One region of the Streptomyces sp. Qhu-G9 genome, then DNA from elsewhere that is predicted to be linked to it. Evidence: riboswitches for the same ligand, from Rfam matches in the RefSeq annotation. Region 1 holds a riboswitch; each other region holds the start of a gene.
The links. Region 1 has a riboswitch for cobalamin ahead of O1Q96_RS15595 (ABC transporter substrate-binding protein). Riboswitches for the same ligand answer to the same signal wherever they lie in the genome.
Positions count from the first base shown of each region.

Region 2: it holds a riboswitch for cobalamin, as region 1 does, so the genes downstream of both, O1Q96_RS29210 (energy-coupling factor ABC transporter permease) here and O1Q96_RS15595 (ABC transporter substrate-binding protein) in region 1, are expected to answer to the same signal.
Region 3: it holds a riboswitch for cobalamin, as region 1 does, so the genes downstream of both, O1Q96_RS12340 (cobalamin biosynthesis protein) here and O1Q96_RS15595 (ABC transporter substrate-binding protein) in region 1, are expected to answer to the same signal.

Region 1 is NZ_CP114283.1:3,127,896-3,135,036, reverse strand. Features, by position in the region: gene O1Q96_RS15620 (YigZ family protein) at 24-650, opposite strand; gene O1Q96_RS15615 (SixA phosphatase family protein) at 799-1,347, opposite strand; gene O1Q96_RS15610 (hypothetical protein) at 1,344-2,165, opposite strand; gene O1Q96_RS15605 (ABC transporter ATP-binding protein) at 2,236-3,090, opposite strand; gene O1Q96_RS15600 (FecCD family ABC transporter permease) at 3,087-4,103, opposite strand; gene O1Q96_RS15595 (ABC transporter substrate-binding protein) at 4,100-5,125, opposite strand; cobalamin riboswitch at 5,190-5,379, opposite strand; gene O1Q96_RS15590 (CoA-binding protein) at 5,575-5,982, shown strand; gene O1Q96_RS15585 (MHYT domain-containing protein) at 6,010-6,891, opposite strand; gene O1Q96_RS15580 (VOC family protein) at 7,062-7,141, opposite strand, start outside.
Region 2 is NZ_CP114283.1:6,070,585-6,077,725, reverse strand. Features, by position in the region: gene O1Q96_RS29225 (energy-coupling factor ABC transporter ATP-binding protein) at 1-512, opposite strand, end outside; gene cbiQ (cobalt ECF transporter T component CbiQ) at 509-1,258, opposite strand; gene O1Q96_RS29215 (energy-coupling factor ABC transporter substrate-binding protein) at 1,265-1,720, opposite strand; gene O1Q96_RS29210 (energy-coupling factor ABC transporter permease) at 1,717-2,418, opposite strand; cobalamin riboswitch at 2,449-2,631, opposite strand; gene O1Q96_RS29205 (nuclear transport factor 2 family protein) at 2,876-3,652, shown strand; gene O1Q96_RS29200 (cellulase family glycosylhydrolase) at 3,867-5,537, shown strand; gene O1Q96_RS29195 (SH3 domain-containing protein) at 6,151-6,561, shown strand; gene O1Q96_RS29190 (peptidoglycan recognition protein family protein) at 6,639-7,141, shown strand, end outside.
Region 3 is NZ_CP114283.1:2,407,289-2,414,429, forward strand. Features, by position in the region: gene O1Q96_RS12335 (cobyric acid synthase) at 1-1,056, opposite strand, end outside; gene O1Q96_RS12340 (cobalamin biosynthesis protein) at 1,053-2,009, opposite strand; cobalamin riboswitch at 2,120-2,260, opposite strand; gene O1Q96_RS12345 (hypothetical protein) at 2,383-2,604, opposite strand; gene O1Q96_RS12350 (inorganic phosphate transporter) at 2,624-3,874, opposite strand; gene O1Q96_RS12355 (lysozyme) at 4,043-4,780, opposite strand; gene O1Q96_RS12360 (class II aldolase/adducin family protein) at 4,975-5,688, shown strand; gene O1Q96_RS12365 (alpha/beta hydrolase family protein) at 6,251-7,141, shown strand, end outside.

The sequences.
Region 1 (7,141 bases):
CCCGTATCGGCCCGATGTGCGGCCTATGCGTCCCCGTACGCCTCTCCGCCCGGTTCGAACCCGGCTGTCCCGGCCGTGATGTCGGCGAGCCAGCTGCGGAAGGCGTCGACTTCGGAGTCCGGCAGCCCGATCTCGATGGTGACGGCCTCCCCGTAGCGCACGTCACGTACGTCGCGGCCGGTCGAGCGCAGGTCGTTCTCCACCTTGCCCGCCCGCTGGTGGTCGACGGTCAGGGTCACGAGGCGAAAGCGTCGGCGGGTGAGTGTGCCCAAGGTGTCCAGTGCCTCGCCCACCGCGCCGCCGTAGGCCCGGATGAGTCCGCCCGCGCCGAGTTTGACGCCTCCGTAGTAGCGGGTGACGACGGCGACGACGTAGCGCATGTCGCGTCGCAGCAGCATCTGGAGCATCGGGGCGCCCGCGGTGCCGCCCGGTTCACCGTCGTCGCTCGCCTTCTGCACGGCGGCGTCGGCGCCGATGACGTACGCGAAGCAGTGGTGCGACGCGTCCGCGTGCTCCCTGCGGACGGCCGCGACGAAGTCCTGGGCCTCCCGCTCGGTGGCCGCCGGCGCCAGCGCGCAGAGGAAGCGGGAGCGGTTGATCTCGATCTCGTGCACGCCTGCGCGGGCCACCGTGCGGTACTCGTCCTGCATCGGACCAGCGTATGCGTGCGGAACACACGCGTGCGACCGTCGCCTGGGCGGCGCCGTCCCAGGAGGGCGGCAGCGGTCCGCCGAGCCCTGCCCCGCCGCCCTCACCGCCCAACACCCCCGGCTCCTCCCGCTCCCCCTCCCCCTCGATCTACGTGCCGTCCTTCTTCCTTCCCCTCGGCACGATCATGTCCGTGAGCAGGGCGGTACCGGGGCCGAGCGACTCCCAGCCGCCGTGCCGGGCGAGGATCGCGATGGCCGAGGTGGGGAACTTCGTACGCACGTCGTCGAGCGCGTCGTCGAGGCTGTCGCCGGCCAGCGTCAGCACCAGGTCCTCCAGGCCGGGGTTGTGCCCGATGAGCAGCAGGGTCTTGGCCTCGGCGGGTGCCTCGCGCACCACTTCCAGCAGCTCGGGTACGTCGGCCCCGTACAGCCGCGCGTCATGACGTACGGGAGGAGGGGTGCCCCACTGTGCGGCAGTCAGCTCCCAGGTCTGCCGGGCGCGCACGGCGGTGGAACAGAACGCGAGCTCCGGCAGGCAGTCCGCGGCGGTGAGGGCGCGTCCGGCGGCCGGGGCGTCCCGGCGCCCGCGCGGTGCGAGCGGCCGCTCGTGGTCGGTGACGCCGTCAGGCCAGGCGGACTTGGCGTGCCGCAGAATGATCAGACGGCGCAGCGGGCCCGCTCCGGCGCGCGCGATCACGCCGGGGCCCCGCGGCCGATGTCACGGGTGAGCTCCAGCCCGAGGAGCCGGTCCGCGTAGGCGTACGTCTCGAAGCGGGCCCCGTCGGGAACCGTCCCCGACGTCTCCACCTTCCGCAGGACACCGAGTACGGCGGGCACGTCCAGGTCGTCCTCCCAGGCGGCGCGCAGCTGTTCCCGTACGGGATCGGGGATGGGCCCGGAGGGCCGGGTGGCCCAGGTGGCGACGGCGTCCCGCCAGCGTCTCAGGTTCTCCTGCGCGGCCGCGAGGTCCGCGGCGCCGATGCGCAGGGTCTCGCCGCGGGGGTGTGCGAGCAGGGCGAGGCGCAGCGCCGAGGCGCTCTCCTCGTCGTGCGCCGCACCCTGCTCGACCTCTGCCCCGGCGACCTCGACGCGCAGACCGCCCGCCGCCTCACCGGCCACCGGTTCCCCGGCCACCGACTCGCCGTTCTCCCGCTCGCCGTTCTCCCGCTCGCCGCCTTCCGGATCGTTGCCCTCCGGCCGGTCGGGCGGGCCGAGTACGCGCAGCACCTGGGCCTCGCCCAGACCGGAGCCACTGTCCCGTTCGTCCTCGAACGGACGGATGCCGAGCTCCGCGGCCCGGGCCCGGAGCTCCGCGCGCTCTTCCGTGCCGGTCAGGACGGTCCAGACGGGTGTTCCGCTGAGCTCCAGGGCCCGTACGAGCACGTCGGCGATCAGGAGCACCCGCAGGCCGGTGGTGTCGGGGCGTGGCACATGGGCCTCGACGCGGGTCAGGCCCCGGCGGGCGGGGGCGGCGGTGACGGAGTCGCCGGTTCGGGCGTCGGTGATACGCAGCACGGGCTGAGCGTAGGCGCGTGAGGGGCCGCGCGCAGGGATGCCGACGTCGTGGCGGACACGCGTTCCCGCGTCATCGGGGCGCGGGCCGGCCCACGGTGCCCAAAAAACGCACGTGCGCCCGGCCGTCGGGGCCCTCGCGCGTGACCGCGGCCCGGACGCCGTACACCTCGGCGATGAGCTGCTCGGTGAGGACGTCGCCCGGGGTGCCGCCGGCCACCACGCGTCCCTCGCGCAGGACGAGGAGCTGGTCGCAGTACATCGCCGCGAGGTTGAGGTCGTGCAGGGCGACGACGCTGGTGACCGGGAGCGAGGTGACGAGGGTCAGGAGGTCGAGCTGGTGCTGGATGTCCAGGTGGTTGGTCGGTTCGTCGAGGAGCAGCTCGCGGGGCTCCTGGGCGAGCGCGCGGGCGATCTGCACGCGCTGGCGCTCGCCGCCGGAGAGGGTGTGCCAGGAGCGGTGGGCGAGGCCGGTGAGTCCGGTGCGGTCCAGGGCGTCCCGCACGGCTTCCTCGTCCGCCGGGGACGCGGGCGTCCAGGCACGGCGGTGCGGGGTGCGGCCGAGCCGTACGACGTCCAGCACACTCAACTCGACCTGGGTGTCGACCTGTTGCTCGACCACGGCGACCCGGCGCGCGATGTCCCTGCGGCTCAGGTCCGCGAGGGGGCTGCCGTCGAGCGTGACCACTCCCGACGCCGGGGCCAGGACGCCGGCGAGGAGGCGCAGGAGGGTGGATTTGCCTGAGCCGTTCGGCCCGAGGAGGCCGACGGTGGCACCCCTGGCGGGGGTGATGCTGACGCCGTCGAGAATGAGCCGGTTGTCGGCGGTGCGGCTCACGCGGTGGGCGTGCAGCCCTTCGTCCGGCGCGGCCTCCGTGGGTCCGGTGCTCCTGGTGGCCCCGGCGGTCCTGGCACTGTCCGTCGTCATCCCGTCCTCCGCGTCCGGTACAGCACCAGTACGAAGACCGGCACGCCGATCAGCGAGGTCACCACGCCCACCGGTACCTCCTGGGGGTCGAGGACGGTACGGGCCAGGGTGTCGACCCACACGAGGAAGACCGCTCCGGCCAGTGCGGTGACCGGCAGCAGCCTGGCGTGCCCGGAGCCCACCAACGCCCGTGCGGCGTGCGGCAGCACGAGCCCGACGAAGCCGATCGCGCCCGCCGAGCTGACCAGGGCGGCCGTCAGAAGCGCCGTGGCGCACAGCAGCACCAGACGGGTGCGGGCCACGGACACGCCGAGCGTCGCGGCGGCGTCCTGGCCGAAGGCGAACGCGTCGAGCGTGCGCGCGTGCCCGAGGCACACCAGCAGGGTGACCCCGAGCACCGCGCCGCAGACCCAGACGTCGGTCCAGCCGACTCCGCTCAGCGAGCCGAGCAGCCAGAACAGCACCCCGCGGGTGGTCTCGGCGTCGGCGGACGTCATCACGACGAACGAGGTGAGCGCGGAGAAGAGCTGCATCGCCGCGACACCGCTCAGCACCACGCGGTCCGTCGCACCGCCCAGGGTGTGGCTCAGCAGCAGGACGAGCCCGAACGAGAGCAGCGCGCCCAGGAACGCGCCCGCGGAGACGGAGACCAGGCCTCCGCCGACTCCGAGCACGACCACGACGACGGCGCCGGTCGAGGCGCCCGAGGACACCCCGAGGACGAACGGGTCGGCGAGCGGGTTGCGCAGCAGGGACTGCATCACCGCGCCGCACACGGCGAGTCCCGCTCCGCACACGGCCGCCAGGAGCGTGCGCGGCAGACGCAGCTCCCAGACGATGCCGTCGCGGACGGGGCTCAGTTCCGTGGCTCCGAACCCCAGATGGGCCGCAACGGCGGACCACACGTCGCCGACGCGGATGTCCGCCGGGCCGATGGTGATCGCCACGGCGACGGACACACAGAGCAGCGCGGCACCGGCCGCGACGAGCAGTAGCAGGCGCGGCCGCGTCACCCGGCGAGCCCGAACTCCCGCAGGGCGGAGGCGACCTGCTCGATGCCCCCGACCGTGCGGATGGTCGGGTTCAGGGCCTGCCCGCTGAGCAGGACGTACCGCTTCTTCCTGACGGCGGTCATGTTCTTGGTGACCGGGTCGGACTCCAGGAACTCGATCTTCTTCTTCGCGGACTCGGCGGTCTGCGACCTGCGCGTGAGGTCACCGATGACCAGGACGTCGGGGTCGCGGTCGGCGACCGTCTCCCAGTTGATCTGGGGCCACTCGTCGTGGGTGTCGTCGAAGACGTTCTTCGCGCCGACGGCCCGGGTGATGATGCCGGGCGCGCCGCAACAGCCCGCCATGTAGGGCGAGTCGGAGTTGGCGAACCAGTAGAGGAGGGTGACGTCGGACGCGTCGACCCCTGCGATGGCCTTCTTCACCCGCTGCCTGAGGTCGGCGACGAGCCGCTCGCCCCGCGCCTCCACGCCGAACACCTCGGCCAGGTCGCGCACTTCGCCGTAGACGGTGCCGATGTCGAGGGCCCGCTCACGGGCGCCGTCGCCGCCGGACGCGTTGTCCTTGCCCTCGCAGTCCGAGGGCGAGACGTAGGTGGGGACACCGAGCCTGTCGAACTGCTGCCGGGTGGCCACGCCTCCCTTGCCGAGCGTGGACACGAACGAGGCGGCGACGAAGTCGGGGTCGGCGTCCAGGACACGTTCGAAGGAGGGGTTGTTGTCGGCGATCCGCTCCACCTTCGCGTTGGCCTTCTCCAGGCCCTTCAGCACCGGATCGGTCCAGGTGGCGGTGCCGGCCATGCGGTCGGCGAGGCCGAGGGACAGCAGGATCTCGGTGGTGCCCTGGTTGAGGGAGACGGCCCGCCGTGGCGGTGAGCCGACGCGGACGGACGCACCGCAGTTGTCGAGGGTGACGGTGTCCCCGGAGTCCGCGCCGGACGGCGTTCCTTGCGAACCGCAACCGGTCAGCAGGAGGGCCCCGGACAGGACGAGGGCGGCAGGACGGGCAAGACGTGCGAAGGGCACGGAAGTTCCTCGGGCGTCGAGGGCTCGAACGCGGAGCCCGGTCGTACGGTGCTCCCCCGCCGTCAAGGGACCGCGGAGGCCGCCAGCAGGTCTTCGGACTCGGGTTCACCCGGACGAGGCGCCTTCCCGGACCGTCATACCGGTCCAGTGGCCGATGCCCCGCCCGTCACCCTCACCGCTGCGCGTCAGCTCCGGATTTCCACCGGATTCCCTGACCCACGTACATGGGTTCGACTGGCCTCGGCAAGCTATCACGGCGGCTTTCGCGGCCTCGCGGCGGTGCGAGAGGCCCGGATCCGGGGACGTTCTACGCCAGGCGCTCTGCCCACTCCCCCGCGGCCGGGCGGGCGTCGCCGCCCGGGCGGCGACGCCCGGCACCGGGAATCACCGCCCCGCGCCCGCTGTTGTCCGGCGCAGCAGCCCTCACCCGCACTCCCAGGAGGCCCACCGTGTACGGCGACCCGGCAACCGTCCGCAAGATCCTCACCGAGCTCGGCGACACCTGGGCGGTCGTCGGCCTGTCCTCGAACGAACGGCGTGCCGCGTACGGCGTCGCCGAAGTGCTCCAGCGCTACGGCAAGCGCGTCGTCCCGGTCCACCCGAAGGCCGAGACGGTCCACGGGGAGAAGGGGTACGCCTCGCTGGAGGAGATCCCCTTCGACGTCGACGTCGTCGATGTGTTCGTCAACAGCGACCTCGCCGTCGCCGTCGCCGACGAGGCCGTCACCATCGGCGCCAAGGCCGTCTGGTACCAGCTCGGCGTGATCGACGAGGCCGCGTACGAGCGCACCCGCGCGGCCGGCCTCGACATGGTCATGGACCGCTGCCCGGCGATCGAGATCCCCCGCCTGGGCTGACCTGCCGGACGGCGGCCGCGCCTTCGCTCACCAGCCGCGCCGGGCGGGCGCCCCTGACTCGTACGTGCGCCGATCCGTGGCGGACGGGGCCTCGAACAGGGCCCCGGGGCGGGCGGGCCGCTCCGTACTCTGGGCCACGGTGCGACCGCGGGTCGTGGCCCGGTTCCGGTCGCTGTCCCCGAGGACGAGCATCGGGTCGAACATCACGACCACTCCCGCGAGCAGCAGGAAGAGGACCGGGCCGATGAGCATGGGCAGCAGGAGCGAGTACGCGGAACCGCCGTCCCCCGGCGTGCCGGTCGCCCCGTGCAGATGCACGCTGACGGCCGCCATGCCCGTGTAGTGCATGCCGGACACGGCCACACCCATGACGAGGCTCGCACCCAGGCTGGTCAGGAAGCCGCGGATCGCGACCGCGGCCCAGAGCGCGGCCGTGGCGGCGACGATGGCGATCACGACGGAGAGCGCCACGGTACCGACGTCGTACTGCAGGCGGCCGTTGAGGCGGATGGCCGCCATGCCTATGTAGTGCATGGCAGCGACTCCGAGGCCGGTGAAGGCGCCCGCGATGATCAGGGTCGTCGTGTTCCCGCCCCGGTATCCGACGGCGAACACGCCCAGAGCCACCACGGCGATCGCCACCGCGAGGCTGAGAATCGTCAGCCCCACGTCATACCTGATGCGGCTTTCCTCGACCTGGAAGCCGATCATCGCGATGAAGTGCATCGTCCAGATGCCGCAGCCGATCGACGCCGCCCCGAGCGCGAGCCAACCCGGTTTCCACGACCGGTCGTTACCCAGGGACCGGGTGACGCAGCGCAGCCCCAGAGCCGCTCCCAGACAAGCCATGACATAAGCCGTCAGTGGCGTGACCATCCCATAACTGAAACCGTCGACCGTACCTTGCATATGCCAACATCCCCCCGAAACACAACTGTTGCGTGGACAGATGTACGTGCCACGCCAGGGCGGGAGCAAGCGGTTTCGTTGAATTCGCAGCCAACTGCGTTCTCCAGCAGTCACTTCCGGTCACAAGTAGTCGCCTTTGAGTCGGAGTGAATCATTCTGGTGGCGCGGTCTCATCGTTGAGGCTTCGACGTCACCGTGAACTGCGCCCCGTCGGGATCGCGCAGCACCGCCTCCGTGACGGACACCTCGC
Region 2 (7,141 bases), 2.9 Mb from region 1:
GCGGTCGGTTCGTCGAGGATCAGGACGCGCGGCCGCATCGCCACGGCGCCCGCGATCGCGGTCCGTTTGCGCTGGCCGTAGGAGAGCAGATGGGTGGGCCGGTCGGCCAGGGCGCTGATGTCCAGCGCGGCGAGCGCCTCGTCCACCCGGGCCCGTACCTCGGGGGCGGTCAGACCGAGGTTCAGCGGCCCGAACGACACGTCCTGGGCGACGGACGCGGCGAACAGTTGGTCGTCGGGATCCTGGACCACGAGTTGGACGGTCGTGCGCAGCCTGGTCAGGCCCTTGCGGTCGTACCGGACCGGCTGGTCCGCGACAGCCAACTGGCCTGTGTCCGGCCGCAGTCCGCCGCTCAGCAGTCGCATCAGGGTGGTCTTGCCGCTGCCGTTGCGGCCGAGGAGGGCGAGCGCGCGTCCCTCGCGCACCTCGAAGTCGAGGTCGCTGAGCACGGGCGGGCCGTCCTCGTAGGCGTAGGACGCGCCCCGCAGGGCGACCAGCACGGGCTCGCTCATCGCAGCGGCCTTTCCAGTACGAAGGTGAGGGCGGCCACGGCCGTGAGCAGCGCGACGCTGGCGAGCGTGAAGCGTGCGGAGACGCGGGCCTCCGGAACGAGGACGCGCAGGGTTCCGTCGTAACCGCGTCCGGCGAGCCCGGCCTGCAGCCGTGTCGCCCGGTCGAAGGCCCGGACGAACGCGGTGGCGCCGAGCCCCGCCAGCGAACGCCACTGGGCGGCCCGTGTGGTGTGCCCGAGCCGTGCGGCCTGCGCGTCCCGGATCCGCCGTACGGAGTCGAGCAGCAGGAAGCTCATCCGGTACGTCACCAGGGCGACGTCGACGACCGGCGCGGGCACCCCGGCCTTCACCAGGCGCGGCAACAGGTCGGACAGGGGGGTCGTGAACGCGAACAGCAGGACGCCGAGTGAGGCCGCGGAGGTACGCAGCAACAGTTCTCCGGCGCGTACGGGCCCGCCGCCGGCCGGTGTCAGGAAGCCGTCGGGCCCGCCGACCTGCAGGAGCAGGGGAAGGGCCCCGGTCACACAGAACCCCAGTGGCACCCGGTAGGCGCGCCACAGCCGGCGGGCGGGCACGCCGGCCGGGCCCAGCAGCACGGCGAGGGCCGTCAGCAGGACCAGCGCGGCGCCGGGCCAGGGCGGGAGGGAGATCGCGAGCACGGTCAGGCCCAGTCCGAGGACGGCCTTGTCCACCGGGTGGCGGCGGCGCCAGCGGCTGCTGTGCGCCGCCGCGTCAATGGGCAGCATGAACGCTCAGATCCGTCCGACCGAGGACTCACCTGTGCTGCCGGGTGTGCTCTCGTGGGCCTTTGCGGTGGTGCTGCCCGGTGAAGTGGTGACCTCCGCGGGGGTGGTGACGTCCGGGGCGGTGACAGGCGTGGAGTCCTGGCCGTCCTGCTGTGCCCGGGCGCGCAGTTCGCCCTGGCGGCGGCCTCGGCGGACACCGAAGTAGTAGGCGAGGACACCGGCACCCAGGGCGGCCTGGAGGGCGAACAGTGCTGATTCGATCTCGCCCGACGGCGGCTCGTACAGAGGGGAGAACCAGGGCTCGTAGTCGGGTTCGATCTCCGTGATCGCGGTTTCCGCCTCTGCGTCGGCGCCCGCGAACGGCTCCTTCTTGTGATCGCCGAGGCCGAGGGCCAGCGGCAGGACGGCGAGTGCGACCACGACGAGGAGCAGCAGCGCGTTGATCTTCGTGTTCCTGCTCATCGGGCCGCCGCCTCGGTCTCGGTCCTGGACTGCTTCTTGGTGAGGAGCACGCCGAGCCGGGTCAGTTCGCCCTTGCTGGACTGCACCAGGAGCCGCATCACGAGCACGGTGAGAAGGCCCTCGCTGACCGCGAGCGGAATCTGGGTGACGGCGAAGATCGAGCCGAACTTGCCGAGTGCGCCCAGGAAGCCGCTGCTCGGGTCGGGGAACGCGAGCGCCAGTTGCACGCTGGTCACGCAGTAGGTGGACAGGTCGGCGACGAACGCGCCGAAGAACACCGCGACCATCAGCGGTACGTCGAAGCGCCGCAGCAGCCGGTAGATGCCGTAGCCGGCCCATGGCCCGACGATCGCCATGGAGAAGACGTTCGCGCCGAGTGTCGTCAGGCCGCCGTGGGCGAGCAGCAGGGCCTGGAAGAGCAGGGTGATGGTGCCGAGCACGGCCATGATCGGCGGCCGGAAGAGGATGGCACCCAGCCCGGTGCCGGTGGGATGCGAGCAGCTCCCGGTCACCGAGGGCAGTTTGAGTGCGGAGAGGACGAACGTGAAGGCTCCGGAGGCACCGAGGAGCAGGGTGCTCTCGGGGTTCTCCTTGACCTCACGGGTGAGTGACCGGGCTCCGTGAACGACGAAGGGCGCGGACGCGACGCCCCAGGCGATCGCGTGCGCCGGTGGGAGGAAACCCTCGGCAATGTGCATGGCTCAGCAGACCCTCTCCAGCACCTCGTGGATGGTTGACGTGCCTTGGCCGGTCTCCTGGCTGACGGGTACCACCGCCCGTGCTCCGCCTTCCCGGGTCCGAGGACCCAGTGGCTGCCCGTGAGGGCCGGAGCCGGACTTCCCGATCACAGTGGCGAGGGCCGCACCGGCATCACACCGGATTTCCCGTTCACCAAGGCGTGGTGACAGTAGTGCGCGTACAGGGGTGGTGACAAGCGGCCCTCAGGGGCGCGAGGGTGGTGACGGAGCGCACGCCGATTCCCGGGCGGGGCCGGAGCGGCGGCTCGGCCGCTCCACTCATGAGCCGACAGTTCCGGGGTGGCCGGGACTGCCGGTTCCTTCGCGTGTCCCATGATCCGCAGGTGATGCTGGGGGAATGTCGATCCCGTGTCGCTCAATTCGTCGGTGGGACGCATCGGTGAGGTGCGGGAGTCTCATGAACACAGGAGGAACCATGAAGTACATGCTGCTGGTCTGCGGGGACGACACCGCCGACGCCTCCGGCACGGCACCTGTCGAACCATGGGTGGCGGACCTGACGCGGCGTGGCATGCGACTGCACGGCCACCGGCTGCGGGCCCCGGCCGACGCGGTCACCGTACGTGTACGGGGTGGTGAAGTGCTGCGCAGCGACGGGCCGTTCGCTGAGACGAAGGAGTACGTCGCCGGTTTCGACGTTCTCGAGTGCGACAGCCTGGAAGAGGCCGTCGAGGCGGCCGCGAAGCATCCGGTGGCGGCCGTGGGAGCCGTGGAGGTGCGTGCGTTCTGGGAGGAGGAGGACGCCGAGGGGGAGATCCGCCGCCTCGACGCGGAGTTGACCGCGGCCGGGCGCGAGCGGGACTTCGACCGTGCGATGGCCTGCTACGCGCCGGACGTCGAGGTGTTCCATCCCGTCAGCGGCTTGGAGCAGCACGGCGTCGAGGCCCTTCGCAAGGCCGAGGAGGTGTGGTTCTCGGTGCTGCGGGGGCCGGTGGAGCGCGAGGTGCTCGACTTCCGTGTCCGGGTCGACGAGAGCATCGCGTTCAGTCACGCGCTCGTGCGGATGCGCGCGACGCTGATCAGCGGTGAGCCGCTGGACACCACGGCGAGGGTGACCACCGGCTACCGCCTGGCCGGCGACCGCTGGCTGATCGCCCACCAGCACACGTCCGTGCCCTTCGACACCGGCGTCCCGATCGGAGCGCCCGAGGACCCTGGAGCCCCGGAAGTCTGATGAAGGCTGGGCCGCGCGCGGCCGGTACGCCGGACTGGGCGGAGGGAGGGCCGCCTGGCGCGTCGGGGCGGGCCCTCTCAGAGGGCCCGCCCCGACGGCCGGTACGAGCCGGAGCCTGCGCGATGTCTTGACGTGCTCCTGGCAAGATGACTCTATGGGAGCGCTCCCACTTCCCGAAACTCACGTTTCTTGGCGCTCACTTTCTGGAGTCGCAGTGAGAAGAGCAAGAAGCACGACACGAAAGAACCTCGTCAGCGCCCTGCTGGCCGGGCTGGCCACCCTCCTGGGGCTCGTCCTCCTCGGCGCTCTCGTCCCGGCCGCCGCACACGCCCAGTCGCCCGGCGCCCTCGCGACCGGCCTCCATATCGACGACGGCCGCCTCGTCGAGGGCAACGGCAACGACTTCGTCATGCGCGGGGTCAACCACGCCCACACCTGGTATCCGGGCGAGACACAGTCACTGGCCGACATCAAGGCACTCGGCGCCAACACGGTCCGCGTCGTCCTCTCCGACGGCCACCGCTGGACCAGGAACAGCCCCGAGGACGTCGCCGCCGTCATCGCACAGTGCAAGGCCAACCGGCTGATCTGTGTGCTGGAGGTGCACGACACCACCGGCTACGGCGAGGAGGCCGCGGCCGGCACACTCGACCACGCGGCCGACTACTGGATCAGCCTCAAGAGCGTGCTCGCCGGCCAGGAGAACTACGTCATCGTCAACATCGGCAACGAGCCCTGGGGCAACACCGACCCCGCCGGCTGGACCGATCCCACGATCGCCGCCGTCAAGAAGCTGCGCGGCGCCGGGTTCGAACACACCATCATGGTGGACGCACCCAACTGGGGCCAGGACTGGCAGGGCGTCATGCGCGCCAACGCCCAGTCCGTGTACGACGCCGACACCACCGGCAACCTGATCTTCTCGATCCACATGTACAGCGTCTACGACACCGCACAGGAGATCACCGACTACCTGAACGCCTTCGTCGACGCCGGACTGCCCCTCCTCATAGGCGAGTTCGGCGGGCCCCCCGACCAGTGGGGCGACCCGGACGAGGACACCATGATGGCCGCGGCGCAGCAGCTCCGGCTCGGATACCTCGCCTGGTCCTGGAGCGGCAACACCGATCCGATCCTCGACCTCGCGATCGGCTTCGACCCCGACCGGCTCAGCTCCTGGGGCCAACGCATCTTCAACGGCGTCGACGGCATCGCCCAGACCTCCCGGGAAGCCACGGTCTACGGTGGCGGCAACCCGGGCGACACCCAGGCCCCGACCACGCCCGGCACCCCCCGTGCCTCCGCCGTGGGCGCCACGTCCGTGACCCTCGGCTGGACCGCCGCGACCGACAACGTCGGTGTCACCGGTTACGACATCGTCCGGGTCAGCGGCGGCTCCGAGACCACGGTCGCCGCGTCGGCCGTCACCACGGCCACCGTGACCGGCCTCACCGCGGACACGGCGTACACCTTCGCCGTCTACGCCCGTGACGCGGCCGGAAACCGTTCGACCCGCTCGGCCACGGTGAACGTCACCACCGACGAGGACGGCGGCACCCCGGGCGCGGGCTGCTCCGTCGGATACCGCGTCGTCAACGAGTGGCCGGGCGGCTTCCAGGGCGAGATCACCATCCGCAACACCGGCACCGCCGCTGTCAGCGGCTGGAAACTCGCCTTCACCTTCGCCAACGGCCAGACCGTCTCCAACATGTGGGGCGGAACCCCCACGCAGAGCGGTGGCACGGTGAGTGTCGCCCCCGCTTCCTACACCTCCACCATTCCCGCGAACGGCTCGGTCACCGTCGGCTTCACCGCCAACAAGGGCGCTGCCAACACCGCTCCGACCACGTTCACGCTCAACGGCACCACCTGCGCCATCGCCTGACCCGGCATGCGTACGGGCCGGCGGGGTCACTGTGCCCCGTCGGCCCGTACGCATGCCGCAAACCCTCTTCACGCCCGCCGGCCGGAGCCCGAGCGGGAGCCGCGCAGGACCGTGCCTCCGGGCCTACGGGTCTCCCGCGCCCAGGCCTTTCGGCTGAGACCGAAGATGGGTGCGGGGCGGACGGGGCCACGGGCAAGCTGACGGCACCAAGTGCCTGAGCGTGTGGACCGCGCGCCCAGGTGCTCGTCAGGTACGGGACAGATGCACGCGCCCTGAACGGGCCTCCCGAACGGAGTCCGGTCAGGACGTCATTCGGGGGAAACCATGTCTGATCGTTCGAGCCCGCACGCCACTTCGGCGACTCCGCCCGTCTCTCCGGTGGCCGCCACGTCGGCCACCGTGGAGCTGCCCTCGGCGGAGCTCCGCCGGGCGATGGCCAGCTTCCTGAACGCAGGCCGTGCGGACAGCAACAGGCCTCTCCTTCAGGGTTACTGACTGCCCGTCAATGCCAGCTGCACCCTCTCTGCTATTGCCCTGACCGGCCCACGCCCAGAAGCAGGGCCTCCGTCCTTCTTCACAGAATGGATTCGCCATGATCCGGTTCCGCTCAGCCATGTCCTCAGGCGGTCGCGACCGCGCCGTTCCCTTCGGCAAGCGGGTGGCGGCCGGGTTCGGCGCCGTCGGCCTGGCAGCCGTCGCCCTGCTCGGCGCGTCAGGCCCCGCGCACGCGGACGGCCACGGTCCCGGCAACTACGGCGTATGGGCCAGCGGCGTCAACGTCCGTGACGGCGGCGAATGGTGCCAGCTGTACCCGTCGCCCACCGAGTGCACGCGGATCGTGGCCACGGTCAGCGCTCCCTCACAGGTGTACGTGTACTGCCAGCAGGCGGGCGGCCAGACCGTCGGCGGGAACCCCTACTGGGTGTGGGTCATTGCCCCCAACGGCGTCCGGGGCTGGATGGCGGGCTACTACATCAAGAACAACAGCAACTGGATCGACGGCGTGCCGGACTGCCGGGCCTGACGCCCCTGTGAGCGAGCCGTCGGGCCGGTCGCCGACGGGCTTCTCCCGAGCACCGCTGTGTGCAGAGACAGACCTCCATGTTCGATGTCGGTCGCCGTCTAGGGCTGCCGGTGAAACGAGGGAATCATGCCGGTCACGATCAACAAACGCAGTACCTGGGCCAAGTACGTAGCCGAACCAAGGAAGGGATACGCCTCAGCGGAACCGGAGCCGAACACGACAACGAGTGGACTGCGCAGATGGGGGTGTTCCTTCACCACCTGGGATCCGGGGACACCAGCGACCTTGAGACCGAGGAGGACTGCCGCCGGGCGATCACCTCTGTCTACTACGGTCATGTCACGGGCGAATTCGACGACATCGCCTACAACTTCCTGGTGTGCCCGCACGGCCACGTCTACGAGGGTCGTGGCTACGAACGCGGCGAAGGCAACCACGAGGGCTACATAGAGGGTGTGGGCCGCAACGCCGGGTTCTACTCGATCGTCGGCATGATCCGCTCCAGCAACGTGGCCAGCGAGGCCATGCTGCGCGCCATGAGGAACCTCATCCAGCACCTGCGTACAGAGGCCCCCCGGAA
Region 3 (7,141 bases), 720 kb from region 1:
CTCGATGTGTTCGCCGAGGATCTGGAAGCCACCGCAGACACCGAGGACGGGTCGGCCCTGCGCGGCCCGTGTGGAGATGGCGTCCGCGAGACCGCGCTCCCGCAGCCACTCCAGGGCTTTGACCGTGCCCCGGGTGCCGGGTACGACGACCAGGTCGGCGTCCACCAGTTCCTCGGCCCGGTCCACGAACCGCACGACGACGCCCGGTTCGGCGGCGAGGGCGTCCAGGTCCGTGAAGTTGGACATCAGGGGGATCGCGCAGACGGCCACCCGGAGAATGTCCTCGCCGACCGGGGAGGAGACCTCGGACTCCCGGACCGAGCCCCGCAGGGAGACCCTCAGTCCGTCCTCCTCGTCGATACCGAGCCCGTGCCGGAAGGGCAGGACGCCGTACGCGCGCCGCCCGGTGAGCCCGTGCAGCATGTCGAGGCCGGGTTCGAGCAGCGAGACGTCCCCGCGGAACTTGTTGACGAGGAACCCGGCGACGAGCTCCTGGTCCTCGCGCGACAGCAGGGCCACCGTGCCGAAGAAGGAGGCGAAGACCCCTCCGCGGTCGATGTCGCCGACGACGAGCACGGGCAGCCGCGCGTTGCGTGCGATCCCCATGTTCACGATGTCCGTCCGCCGCAGGTTGATCTCGGCGGGACTGCCCGCCCCCTCACAGATCACCGCGTCATACGTGCCCCGCAACTCGGCCAGACAGTCCAGCACGGTCCCGAGCAACGCCTCCTGGCGCCCGCCGTGGTAGCCGCGCGCAGTCATCTCGCCCACGGGCTTGCCCATGAGGACGACCTGGCTGCTGCGGTCACTGCCCGGCTTGAGCAGCACGGGGTTCATCAGCGCGGTGGGCTCCACGCGGGCGGCCTGCGCCTGCATGGCCTGCGCCCGGCCGATCTCCGCGCCCTCCCGCGTGACGAACGAGTTCAGCGACATGTTCTGCGCCTTGAACGGCGCGACCTTCACGCCCTGCCGCACCAGCCACCGGCAGATCCCGGCGGTCACGACGCTCTTGCCCGCGTCGGACGTGGTGCCGGCGACGAGGAGTCCCCCGCTCATGTCGTACGCCCCTTCGTGAGAAGCCCCTTGGCGAGCAGCCGCCCCGCGACGCTCGCACCCAGCGCGAGCAGGCTCACGCGTCGCGAGAGCCGGACGGCCCGCTCGATGTCCGCGACCCGTACGGCCCGCCCGGGACCGTTGAGCACGGGCCGGTGTTCGACCCGCCCCTCGTACGAGAGTGTTCCGCCGAGCCGCACCCCCAACGCCCCCGCGAACGAGGCCTCGACGGGGCCGGCGTTGGGACTCGGATGCCGGCCGGCGTCCGCCCGCCAGGCGCGGACCGCTCCCCGCGGGTCGCCTCCGGCGACGGTCGCGAGGGCGGCCGTCAGCCGGGCTCCCGGCCATCCCGCCACGTCGTCGAGCCGCGCGGAGGCCCACCCGTAACGGCGGTGGCGGGCCGATCTGTGTCCGACCATGGCGTCCAGCGTGTTGACGGCCCGGAACCCGACCAGACCGGGCACGCCCGCCACGGCGCCCCACACCAGGGCGCCCACCACCGCGTCGGAGGTGTTCTCGGCGACCGACTCGACCACGGCACGGGCGATCCCGTCGGCGTCCAGCGCCTGCGGATCACGCCCGCACAGGTGCGGCAGCCGCTCGCGGGCCACGTCGACGTCCCCGGCGTCGAGCGCCCCGGCGACCGCGCGGGCCTCCCGGCCTAGTGAAGTCCCCCCGACGACGGCCCAGGTGGTGGCGGCGGTCAGTGCGACGGAGGCGGCACGGGAGGTACGTACGGAACGGTCGGCGGCCACGGCGAGGGCCACGGCGCCGCCCGCGCACACGGCGGTGTGCAGCGCACCCCACCCGCGGTGGTCACGCCACAGGACGCGCTCCACGGCGCCCGCGGCCCGGCCGAACGCGGCGACCGGATGCCCCCGGCGTGGATCGCCGAGCAGCAGGTCACCGAGGAGGCCGGCGGCGGCGCCGTACGCGAAGACGCGGTCGGCACGCATCGGTTCAGCCCGCCGTCACGCTAGGCGGAACCCTCGTACTGGGCACACTGGTCCACAACAGGCAGCCGCGCATGGCGATATGTCCTCACTCAGGGTGTCCACGCCCTGGTTCGACGAGACCGACGGCGAGAGTTCCTGGCTCCCGGGGGATGGATTCCCCGGTAACAGTGGCGGGACCGCGCCGGATTCGCACCGGCTTCCTCTTCTGCCGTCGTACATGGCTCCGGCAGTCCACCACGGCCCGAGAACACCCGTCAACTTGCTGTTGACCTGCGAAGGGAGAGTGTGCTGAGCCCCACACGCGGACGCGGGACGGCCCCGCCGACCAGGGGGTCGACGGGGCCGTCTCGTACGGAACGGACGTGCTGCGGGGTCAGGCGACGATCAGATAGATCCCGTACGACACGGCTGCCGTGCAGGCCGCGAAGCAGGCGTACGCGCCGGTGACCGCGAGGGTCGCGGAGTTGCCCTGGGCGGAGGCCGACTCCCGCTTGGAGAGGCCGACGATGCCGAGGGTGAAGAGGCCCACGAGGGCGACGGTGACGATGAGGCTGGTTCCGAACACGGAACCGAGGGCTGCCCAGTCGATCTTCATGCTGTCTCTTCCTTGGGGCTCAGACCACGGCCGACGGCGTGGACGGTGCCGACGGGCTCGCGGGCGTCTCGGCCGGAGCCGGGATGGTGGCTGTGAGGTCCTCGACCGTGCTGCCGAGCGGAGGCGGGGTGACGGCGGCGATGGCCGTGGTGACCACGCCGGAAGGGTCGTCGGTGTCGTTCACGTTGGTGTGGTCGACCACCTGGCGCCGGGAGACCAGCCAGATCGCGCCGCTGGAGGCGACCAGGAAGAGGGCGACGAGGCCCGTGCCCCAGTTCCCGAAGGAGGTCACGTACTCGGCGAGGGCGGCCACCAGGGCCGCGGCCGGCAGGGTCAGGCCCCAGGCGACGAACATCCGGGTGGCGGTGGACCAGCGGACCACCCCGCCCTTGCGGCCGAGGCCCGCGCCCATCACGGCACCGGAGACGGAGTGCGTGGTGGAGAGGGAGAAGCCGATGTGCGAGGAGGCCAGGATGACCGTGGCCGCACTGGTCTGGGCGGCGAAGCCCTGCTGGGGCTGGAGGTCGGTCAGGCCCTTGCCCATCGTGCGGATGATGCGCCAGCCGCCCAGGTAGGTACCGAGCGCGATGGCCACACCCGCGGAGAGGATGACCCAGACCGGCGGGTCGGAATCGGGAGCGAGGGCGCCACCGGCCACCAGGGCCAGGGTGATGATGCCCATGGTCTTCTGCGCGTCGTTGGTGCCGTGGGCGAGGGAGACGAGGCCCGCGGAGGCGATCTGGCCGGCGCGGTAGCCCTTCGCCGACGACTTCTCGCCCGTGTGCTTGCCGAGCCTGTACGTCAGCCGGGTCGCCAGGAGCGCGGCGAGACCCGCCACGATCGGAGCGGCGATGGCGGGGATCAGGACCTTGGTGACGAGCACGTCGCCGTGGACGGCGCCCATTCCGGCCGAGGCGACCGTGGCGCCGATGAGACCGCCCATGAGGGCGTGAGAGGAGCTGGACGGCAGTCCGACGAGCCAGGTCAGCAGATTCCAGAGGATCGCGCCGACGAGCGCAGCGAAGATCACCTCTGGCTGGATACCGGATTCGTCGACGAGGCCCTTGGAGATCGTGTTGGCGACCTCCACGGAGAGGAACGCACCGACGAGGTTCAGCACGGCGGAGATGGCCACCGCCGTCTTGGGCTTGAGAGCGCCGGTCGAGATGGTCGTCGCCATCGCGTTGGCAGTGTCGTGGAAACCGTTCGTGAAATCGAACACGAGAGCGGTGACGATCACGATTCCGAGGAGGAGCGTGATGTGTTCCATTTACCCAGGCTTCTGTTGGACGACAGTGGCATGGGGAACGTAGGCAACCTGGATGAACGGAAGATGAACTGAGTCCGGCGATGGGGTGACCCGATAGAGGTGCCGCCGTTCCGCTTGTGTCGGACCGGCGGCCAAGACCCTCGAACAGAGGCGGAACGGAGGGGTCCGCTACCCCCTTGCGAATCTCTTCAGCTGGGACGGTGACCCGTTGAAGAGATTCTGGTCACCCGGCAGGCTGCCGCTGTTGTCGTACTGCCAGAACGTCCAGAATTCCCAGCCCGCCGGCAGCGGCCCCGCGGACGCGCTGTAGCGGGCCAGCCACAGCGGATGGTCGGCGAAGGCGGGGCTGTCGCCCGTGCACGTCTTCCACCAGTCGCGGTTGGTGTAGATGACCGGCCGGCGGCCGGTCTGCCGCTTCACCTCGTCGCTGAAGGCCTTGATCCAGCCGACCATTCTGCCCTTGCTCAGGCCGTAGCACTTCTTCTCGCCGTACGGGTTGTACTCGATGTCCAGCGCGGGCGGCAGTGTCCAGCCGTCCGCCCGCCAGTCGCCCCCGTTGCGCAGGAAGTAGGCGGCCTGGGCCGTTCCCGACGACCTGTGCGGCAGTGCGAAGTGGTAGGCGCCGCGGACGATGCCCGCCTCGCGGGCGCCGTTGTACTGCCCGTCGAAGTACGGGTTGCGGTACGTGGTGGACTCGGTCGCCTTCACGTAGACGAACGCGGCGCCCTTGCTCTTCGCCGCCGGCCAGTTCACGTTCTTCTGGTGCGAGGACACGTCGTGTCCCCTGGGTCGGTCGGCGGCCGAGGCCGGCACCTCGGCGAGAGCCGTACCGCCGAGTGCCACCGTCGCCACGGAGGCCGCGACGAGGCGGGCGCGGTGACGGGACGGTTGGTGATCACGAGCCATGTTTCCCCCGGAATGGCAGCACACACGAAAAATCTCCCAGAGAGTACTGGAAGATCACGGAAAGTCAGCCGTCCGACGGCCATGGACACTTGACGACCTGTTCGTTCCTGTTCGCGGTACTTCTGTCGCGCGTTTCCGCCCGACCGCGCCCTCGTCCGCACGGACTCCGGGCGGGCTGCTGGCAGGATCGCGGCATGGCTGAGCGGCGGCGGGACACGGAAGACGGACGGGGCGCGCAAGAGGCGGGCGCGCCCGGAGTGGGGGAGGAGCTGGCCCGCGCGTGGGACGAGCTCGTGGCGACGGCCCGCCGGACGGTGGCCGAGGGCCTGGTCGTCGGCACGTCGGGCAACGTGTCGGTGCGGGTGGGCGACACCGTCCTGGTCACGCCGACCGGGGTCCCGTACGACCGGCTGACACCCGAGGATGTCTGCGGGGTCTCCCTCGACGGCCGGCATGTGCTCGGTCCGCTCGTTCCGACCAGCGAGACGCCCATGCACCTCGCCGTCTACCGAGCCACCGGCGCGCGCGCCGTCGTCCACACCCACGCCGTGCACGCGACGGCCGTGTCGACCCTCGTCGGCGAGCTGCCCCTCGTCCACTACATGGCCGCCGACCTCGGCGGGCCCGTCCGCGTGGCCCCCTACGCGACCTACGGCACGGAGAAGCTGGCCGAGAACATGCTCGGGGCCCTGCGCGACCGCACCGCCTGCCTCCTCCAGAACCACGGCACCCTCGCCCACGGGGCCACCCTCTCCCAGGCCTACGACCGCACCGCGCAGCTCGAATGGATGTGCCGCGTGTGGCTCACCGCGTCGTCCGTCCCCGGCCTCACCCCCACCCTGCTGACCGAGGCCCAGGTGGCGGAAGCGGGGGAACGACTGAAGGGGTACGGGCAGCCGCAGCCCTGAGCGGCCGCGCCGGACCGCGCCACGGGCCGGCCGAGGGGCCGGGTTCGCGGCTCCCCGGGAGCGGTGCCGGGCTCTCGGCGGCGACCAGGGGTCCAGGGTTCCAAGGGCGGCACGGGCCTCTCGGGCTCCGGCGCCGAGACGGCGCAGGGGAGCCGGGGCAACGGCTGCGCAGGGACGGCGGCGGCTCGCAGGGGGCGCCACCGGCCTCCGGTCCTCGCAGCGCCGCGGCGGTGCCGAAGATGCGCCGAGACAGCGCCGCGGCGGTGCCGAGACAGCACCGAGGGGAAGGGCTCTCGGCTGCGCAGGCCCGGTACGGCCTCCCGGGCTCCGCGCTGCCGGGAACCTGGCACCCGGCTGCACCGGGCGGTGCCGGGCTCGCGGGCAGCGCAGAGACGGCACCGGGCCCTCGCGGTCCGCAGGTACGGCGCCGGGGTTCTCCTTCCCGCCGTGCGGCGCCGACCGGGGCGGTGCGACAGCGCGGCGTACCTTCACGGCGGTGCCGGACTCACCCCTGCCGCCCTGTCCACTGGCCGACACCGGGCTCGGTCAGGAGACTGGACCCGTGCGCACCGTGAAGCCGACGACCGCAGCCCTGTCCACCGCCGTCACCGTGGCCATAGCAGGCGCGGCCACCGTCGCGGCCGGCCGCTTTGCCAGCGACGCCGCCCTGAAGGCGCCGCCGGGCAGACCGCTGCCCACCGAACCCCGGCTCACCGTGCACGCCACGGCCGCGGGCCGGATCGCCCTGACCCGCGCCCTCGCCTCCCAGCGCCCCGGCGTCTACGGTCTCAGCGGCGACGGCAGTCACGCGGTCGTCGGCCCGCTCCTGACCGGCGCCCCGCACACCGCCGACACGGTGGTACGCCGCCTGGAGCGCGTCACCCACGGCACGCTGGAACCCGGCGACAAGGTCTGGTTCACCCCCGGCCTGCACATCGGCGACCCGGGCGCAGCCCTTGGCCTCGACCACGCCGACGTGGACGTCCCCGGCGAACTGGGCCCGCTGCCCGCCTGGTTCGTGCCGGCCGCCCGCGACACCTGGGTGATCACCGTGCACGGCCTCGGCACCACCCGCGAACACCCCATGAACGTCATGGAGTTCCTGCACCGCCAGCACTTCCCCGTCCTCGACCTCGCCTACCGCGGGGACCTAGGCGCGCCCCGCCCCCGGGACGGCCTCAGCCACCTCGGCGAGACGGAGTGGCGCGACCTGGACGCGGCCATCCGCTTCGCCGTGCGGTACGGCGCCGAACGGGTCGTCCTGTACGGCTGGTCCACCGGCGCCACCATGGCCCTGCGCGCCGCCACGCACTCCCCGCTCCGCGACCGGATCCGCGGCCTCGTGCTGGACTCACCCGTCCTCAGCTGGGAGACCACGCTGCGCGCCCTCGCCACGGCGCGCCGCACCCCCGGCGCCCTGCTGCCCCTGGCCGTCCGTGCCGCCCAGGGCCGC